Regions from separate parts of the Geobacillus sp. WSUCF1 genome, predicted to be linked through region 2. Evidence: a T-box and tRNA genes for the amino acid it is inferred to sense, from the RefSeq annotation. Region 2 holds a T-box; the other holds one or more tRNA genes.
The links. The T-box of region 2 lies ahead of alaS (alanine--tRNA ligase). A T-box ahead of a tRNA ligase gene usually reads a tRNA of that ligase, here a tRNA-Ala.
Positions count from the first base shown of each region.

Region 1 (3,412 bases), on a different contig from region 2:
GCGGATGAGCCAATAGAGCGCGGCGGCCGCCGCTAGGCCAAGCAGCGTATAAAGAACCGGACGGCCGGATCGTTCGAGCGGCGTTTTGTTCTCCAAAGCCGGCGGGTGAACGGTCTTGGCCGTCTTTTCCCCGGTCTGCGGCCGCGTTTCCGTCCCTGCCCCCTCCCTCTCTCCAGCGGCGTGCTTGCCGTACATGCCCGCTCCGGTTCGTTTCGCCTCCTCGTACGCCTTGCGGACGCGCGCTTCGTATTTGTAATCGCCATAGTCATAAAAGTCTTCGACAAGTCCGGCTTTGGCGAGGTCTTCTTGCAGCAGGCGCTTGCCGACCCACACCCAGGCGAGCAGCCGCTGGTATTTGTCAAACAGCGCGTCTCCGTCGGTCTCAAGCAAAATGTTCCCTTGATGCAAGCGGGAACATGTAAACCGGCTTGCTTCTTTCCCATACGGTTCGACTTGGATCGTGCTCTCCGGCGTATCAATGAACAAAAACCTCGTCGTGTATACATGGCCGTTGACGCGGAATTTCGCCGTATCGCCGTCGATGCACTCGACCAATTCAGCCAGGTAGGTGCGGCCAAGGCGCAACGTAGAACGATCTTCTTTCTTCCCCAGTGTATGGCCGTCCAGGTCGATTCGCTCTGGGGTGAGATGCCGCTTGCATCGTTCATTGCCGTTGTATGTTTGAATAAGCTGGACAAGCTCTTGTTTCGTTTTCGCCTGCTTCGCCAGCGCAGTCGGCTCATGGAGCAAATACACGCAGTCGCTGCCGCGGAAGTGCCCGCCCAACTCATCAAGCTCGCCAGGGTGGGCAAAAGCGGAAATCGGGAACATCAACAGGAAACAAAACAAGAATATGACCATTCGTTTCAAAAACGATCCCTCCACTCGAAAAGCATTTCTTCCTCTTGAACAAAAACCGGATGTCCGCAATGGATGGGTTTCAGCACACGATCGCACATGTTATGCCGGTTTTTTCCGTTTTTCAGCGAAAAATCAAGCCAATATGGCCGTTATCGCGCTGTTAGGCGGTTTGCGTTCGTTCACGATAAAGTTTATCAAAAAAGTGGAACGATGAGGAAACATCTCGTCAATCAAGGATGTTTGAGGGGGGAGAGGATGACATGTCCAACTTGCTTTTCGATGATCAACCGTTGGTCATTTTGCCGCAGCTCGCTTTGGCGATCTTCGAGGGGGCTTTTCCGACATGTGTGTCCACAGAGGGGGGAAGCTCATCGCCATCTTCCGAAACGAAAATAAAAAAACCCTTGCCACGCAAGGGTTTGACCAATGGAGCATACCGGGCTCGAACCGGTGACCTTCGCGCTGCCAGCACGACGCTCTCCCAACTGAGCTAATGCCCCAAAAAAGGATATGATGATCTGTCCATGTCCCATTATATATATGGATGCGGACAATTGCAATCCTTTTTTGATCACCCGCTTTCAATATCAACGTGCACGACATCGTCAATGGAGCGGATGACGTAGTAAAGTTCGGCGGTCGAGCGCTTTTGGTCAATGACGGCTCTTAGTTTCAGCAAATGTTCATTCTCTTCAACGTCTTTAATGCGCATCGTTTTAATGTTGATGTCCTGTTGTTTTAAATGGTCGATGACCTTTGTAATGTTTTTGGCGTCCGCCACGGTGATTTGCAACAGCACCTCTTTTTCGCGCAGCTGCTTTGGTCCAAAAAAATTGATCAAAAACGGAATGAGTTCCACACTGACAATGAGAAGCGCGACGCCGAACGCCGATTCCCAATAGAAGCCTGCGCCGACCGCTACTCCAATCCCTGCCGCCCCCCAAATGATCGCGGCGGTTGTCAGCCCGGTGATGCTGTCGTTGCCGCGGCGCAAAATGACGCCTGCTCCTAAAAAACCGACCCCGGACACAATTTGCGCCGCCAGTCGAAGCGGGTCCATCGTAATATGGTCTTTGAGCGGAAAGACGTACGCCGATTCGATCGAAACGATTGTAAGCAAGCAGCTGGAAATGGAAATCACAAGACACGTTTTCAAACCGACCGGTTTTCGCTTCAATTCCCGTTCCAGCCCAATGATCAGCCCGAGAATGGCGGAAATCCCTAGTTTGAGGAACGGATCAAACATCATCGTTTCTCACCTCGTTCATGGTATAATGTAAGAAAACGTTCGTGAACCATTTTTGTCCGCCCTTCCGCATGAAAGTGGTAGATCAGGGCGCACACTCCTTTTCGTAGAAAGTGAGTTGGCAGAAACATGAAGCCGCCAAGCACAGCAAAGGCTTATGCCGCTCTATTCATCGGCGCGCTTGCCGTGTCAACATCGGCCATTTTCGTCAAATGGTCGCAGGCGCCGTCCGCGGTGATCGCCTTTTATCGGCTCTTTTTGGCCGTCGCCATCATGACGCCGTTGTTCCTCCGGCATCGAAGCGAACTCCGAGGCGTCTCCCGGCGCGATTGGCTGTTTTCGCTTTGTTCTGGGGTTTTGCTTGCCTTTCATTTTATCCTTTGGTTTGAATCGCTCGACTATACATCCGTCGCCAGTTCGGTCGTGCTTGTGACGCTGCAGCCGCTGTTTGCCTTCGCAGGCGGCGCGTTGTTTTTCCGCGAACGGTTGACCGTCGGCGCGGTCGGGAGCGCGGTGTTGGCCATGATCGGCAGCATCCTCATCAGCTGGGGAGACTTCCGCGTCAGCGGGGAAGCGCTGTACGGCGATGGATTGGCGCTGCTTGCGTGCGCGTTTGTCACGGCGTATTGGCTGTTCGGCCAAGAGGTGCGACAACGGTTGTCATTGATGACGTATACCTATATCGTCTATAGCATCAGCGCGGCGGTGTTGTGGCTGTACGCGATGCTGTTTCGCCTTTCGCTGACGGCGTATCAGCTGACGGATTGGCTTTGTTTTCTCGCCCTCGCCGTCATTCCAACGCTGCTCGGCCATTCGGTGATGAACTGGGCGGTCAAATGGGTCAGCGCCTCGACGGTGTCGATGGCGATTTTATTTGAACCGATCGGCGCTTCCGCCTTGGCCTACTGGCTGTTTGGCGAACCGATCCGTCCGTTTCAATGGATCGGCGGTATTTTTATTTTAACAGGAATCGCCCTGTATTTGTGGGAGAAAAACGAAAAAGGTCCGCTAACGGTGCAAGAACGCAGCGGACCCTAGCGTTCCAAAGATAAAGGAAGAGCGGCGGATCGGCAGGCGGAATTCATCGAAGCCGCGGGCGAATTGGGACAAATAAGCGAAATCGACTTGCGTGATATCGGGAAGCAGGTAAGCGGATTTCGTGGCTCCCCGCTTTCGTTTTCGATTGAGCGCGGCGATGATGCCCTCCTTTGTTTGAATGCCGATGCCATGCCCGTAAAAGAAGCCGTCGCCTAAGTAAATGGCATTTTCCCCTTGCCATTGCGGCGTCAGCGGATCGAATTCCGG
Region 1 covers NZ_ATCO01000134.1:1,147-4,558, reverse strand. The annotation lists gene I656_RS03550 (thermonuclease family protein) at 1-870, opposite strand, end outside; gene I656_RS18760 (hypothetical protein) at 854-1,075, shown strand; tRNA gene I656_RS03555 (tRNA-Ala) at 1,289-1,361, opposite strand; gene I656_RS03560 (MgtC/SapB family protein) at 1,433-2,110, opposite strand; gene I656_RS03565 (DMT family transporter) at 2,237-3,145, shown strand; gene I656_RS0116325 (protein-glutamine gamma-glutamyltransferase) at 3,116-3,412, opposite strand, start outside.
Region 1: it has a tRNA-Ala gene. The T-box ahead of alaS (alanine--tRNA ligase) is inferred to sense a tRNA for this amino acid. The anticodon was not compared.

Region 2 (3,412 bases):
GCCGCGCGCGCCCGTTCGCGTTGCCGCTCCATCTCGCGCTCAAATCCGGCATGGTCGACCGTCATGCCCGCTTCAGCGGCGTACTCTTCCGTCAGCTCGATCGGAAAGCCGTACGTATCATACAGGCGGAACGCTTCCTCGCCCGGAATGACACGGCTTCCTTGCTCTTTCGCCTTTTCGGTCACCTCCGCCAATATGGCGAGCCCTTCATGGAGCGTTTCATGGAACCGTTCTTCTTCCGTCCGGATGACGCGGGCGATGAAATCGGCTTTTTCTTTCACCTCCGGATAGTAGTCGTGCATAATCTCGCCGACGACCGGGACGAGTTCGTACATAAACGGACGTTCAATGCCGATATGTTTCGCATAGCGCACCGCGCGGCGGAGCAGGCGGCGCAGCACATAACCGCGGCCCTCATTTGACGGCAGCGCCCCGTCGCCGATCGCGAACGTCACGGCGCGAATATGGTCGGCGATCACCTTAAAGGCGACGTCTTTGTCCGGATCTTCGCCATACCGCTCGCCGGCGATCTGCTCGGTCGCGCGGATGATCGGCAGGAACAAGTCGGTTTCAAAGTTCGTCGGCACGTCTTGCAAAATCGAGCACATCCGCTCCAAGCCCATGCCGGTGTCGATGTTTTTCTTCGGCAGCGGCGTGTACGTGCCGTCCGGGTTATGGTTAAACTGCGAAAAGACAAGGTTCCATACTTCTAAATAGCGGTCATTTTCCCCGCCTGGGTACAGCTCCGGATCGTTCGGGTCGTTGCCGAACGCTTCGCCGCGGTCGTAAAAGATTTCCGTGTTCGGACCGCTCGGGCCTTCGCCGATGTCCCAGAAGTTTCCTTCAAGGCGAATGATTCGCTCTTTTGGCAAGCCGATTTCGTTGCGCCAAATGTTGTACGCTTCCTCGTCTTCCGGATGGACAGTAACGGACAACCGTTCCGGATCAAAACCGATCCATTTGTCGCTCGTCAAAAACTCCCATGCCCAATGGATCGCTTCGCGCTTGAAGTAATCGCCGATCGAAAAGTTGCCGAGCATTTCAAAAAACGTATGGTGGCGCGCCGTTTTCCCGACGTTTTCGATGTCGTTGGTGCGGATCGATTTTTGCGCGTTGCAAATGCGCGGGTTTTCCGGAACGATGCGCCCGTCAAAGTATTTTTTCAACGTCGCGACGCCGCTGTTGATCCACAACAGCGACGGGTCGTCGACCGGAATGAGCGATGCGCTCGGCTCAACCGCATGGCCTTTTTCTTGGAAAAACTCTAAAAACATGCGCCGCACTTGGGCGGATGTCAGCTTTTTCATGATGATCCTCCCCTTTCGCCTTTTATATAAAAAAACTCCCATCCCCTGCAGGGACGAGAGTTATGCTCGCGGTACCACCCTGTTTATGGGCAAAAAACGCCCATCACCTCTTTGGCCGTAACGCAGCCTTGCGTCAGGTTTTGCCTGCGCTCCGGATTAGCCTTCTGTTGCCCTTCATCTGGAATTTCTTTCAGCCGCGGAAATTCCTCTCTGTGCGCGAGCTCGCGCGTTAAGATGGACTGCAACATACTCGATCCGTCATCGCGTTATGTATTCGCTTTTTTCATTGAAAGATTATAGACAAGCAGAGAGCATTTGTCAATGCGAAGCATAATGCTCTTTCCAATGGGCGATGGCCACTTTCAGCACCGCCGCCGTCGGAACGGCGAGAATGAGGCCGAGCACGCCGGCGAGCTCGCCGCCGGCAAAGAGGGCGAGCATAATGACAAGCGGATGCATATGCACGCTTTTGCCGACGATCAGCGGCGACAAAACGTTCCCTTCTAAAAACTGCAAGGTAAAAATGATGACAAGCACGATCACGACCATTTTCAGCGAGACGGTGGCAGCCAAAATGACCGCTGGAACGGCGCCGATCAGCGGGCCAAAATACGGGATGATGTTCGTCACGCCAATGACAAAGCCGAGCAACAGCGGATAATCCATGCCCGCAAGCCACAAGCCGAGCGCCGCTGCCAGACCGATCGCCGCACAGACGAACAGCTGGCCGCGAATGTAGCCGCCGAGCGATTCATCGACATCCTTCAAAAACGTCATCCCCGGCCCACGCCACCGCTTCGGTGTCATGTACCAAATCGCTTTTTTCAACACATCGATGTCTTTTAACATATAGAAGACGATAAACGGAATGATCAACAGCGTCGCCGCCGAACCGATGAACGATTTGGCGGCGTTGATCGCCATCGCGACGGCGGCCGCCGCTGCCTGCTCGATCTCGGCAAACATCGCTCGATGCGTGTGTGCACCTCAAGCGGCCAATTCGACGTCTCGTCGTGGATGTGGCGCACCCATTGGCGGTATGTATTCATCAAAGACGGCAGCTGTTCATCCAGTTCACGCAACTGGGCGATGAATAGCGGCACGCCGCGGTACAAGCCGTAGCCGACCAAACCGAAAAACAACAAATAAATCAACAAAATGGCAAGGGCGCGCGGCATTCCTTTGCGATGGATGGATTCCACAAGCGGGTAGAGCAAATACGTAATAAACGACGCCAGCAAAAACGGCGTCAACACCGTTGCGATAAAATCAATGACCGGCCGCCAAACGTCTTTCATCCGAACGATCAAATAGATGATTGCCGTAATCAGCAGCCATTTTCCGATGCGAAAGAACGACAGCCATTGTTGCTCGCCCATCGCCACACCTCCTACCGTTTAGTGTAGGAGATGCGGCGGGAAATATGCCTTCACCGCTTTTAGCACTATTTGACAGCCACAAGGCGACGCCCCCGCGCAAAGGCGAGGGCGAGCGCCGTCAGCGGATCGCTTGCATCAAGCGGCGGCGCATCCTCCGCATCGTGCGACCGTTCATCCAATCGTTTCGTTGGGCGAGCTGATAAGCGGCGACGCCTAATCCGACTGCTAACAGCGACGTCATCATCCGGTTCATGCGTGTCCCCCCTAAAATTGGATCGTGCGTTCGTGGTCGTCAAACAAGTCGTCAAGAGAACTCAACGTTCCGTCTTCTTCCACTTGATGGGCGTGGATCATCCCTTTCGAGACGGACAGCTCAATAAAGCAATCCCAGCAGTAGTACTGGTTGACGCCGATTTTCCCTAAATTTTTTCGTTTGCAATTCGGGCAAATGAGCATGGACAGCCACTCTCCTTACATCGTTGTTTCCACGGTGACCACGCCTTCTCTGGCGGTGAACGGAGCGAGCTCCATTCGTTTCTTTCCTTCGGTCAAATCGGAAAAAAATCCCTCGCTGATCTCGTATCCGTCAATTTTGCCCAATTGCCCGTCAAAATATACGTCATCCAACAGTCCGATCGTTGTTCCGTCCGCGGCGACAACCATGCTGCCGGCGAGGCCGCGTTCGCCGTAAAGAGAGTGGCCGCTGTCAGAAGAAGGAAACGGCTG
Region 2 covers NZ_ATCO01000054.1:12,790-16,201, reverse strand. The annotation lists partial or broken gene alaS (alanine--tRNA ligase) at 1-1,307, opposite strand, end outside; T-box leader at 1,354-1,578, opposite strand; partial or broken gene I656_RS0115200 (AI-2E family transporter) at 1,626-2,686, opposite strand; gene I656_RS17800 (YrzQ family protein) at 2,805-2,939, opposite strand; gene I656_RS10165 (hypothetical protein) at 2,951-3,142, opposite strand; gene I656_RS10170 (PRC-barrel domain-containing protein) at 3,158-3,412, opposite strand, start outside.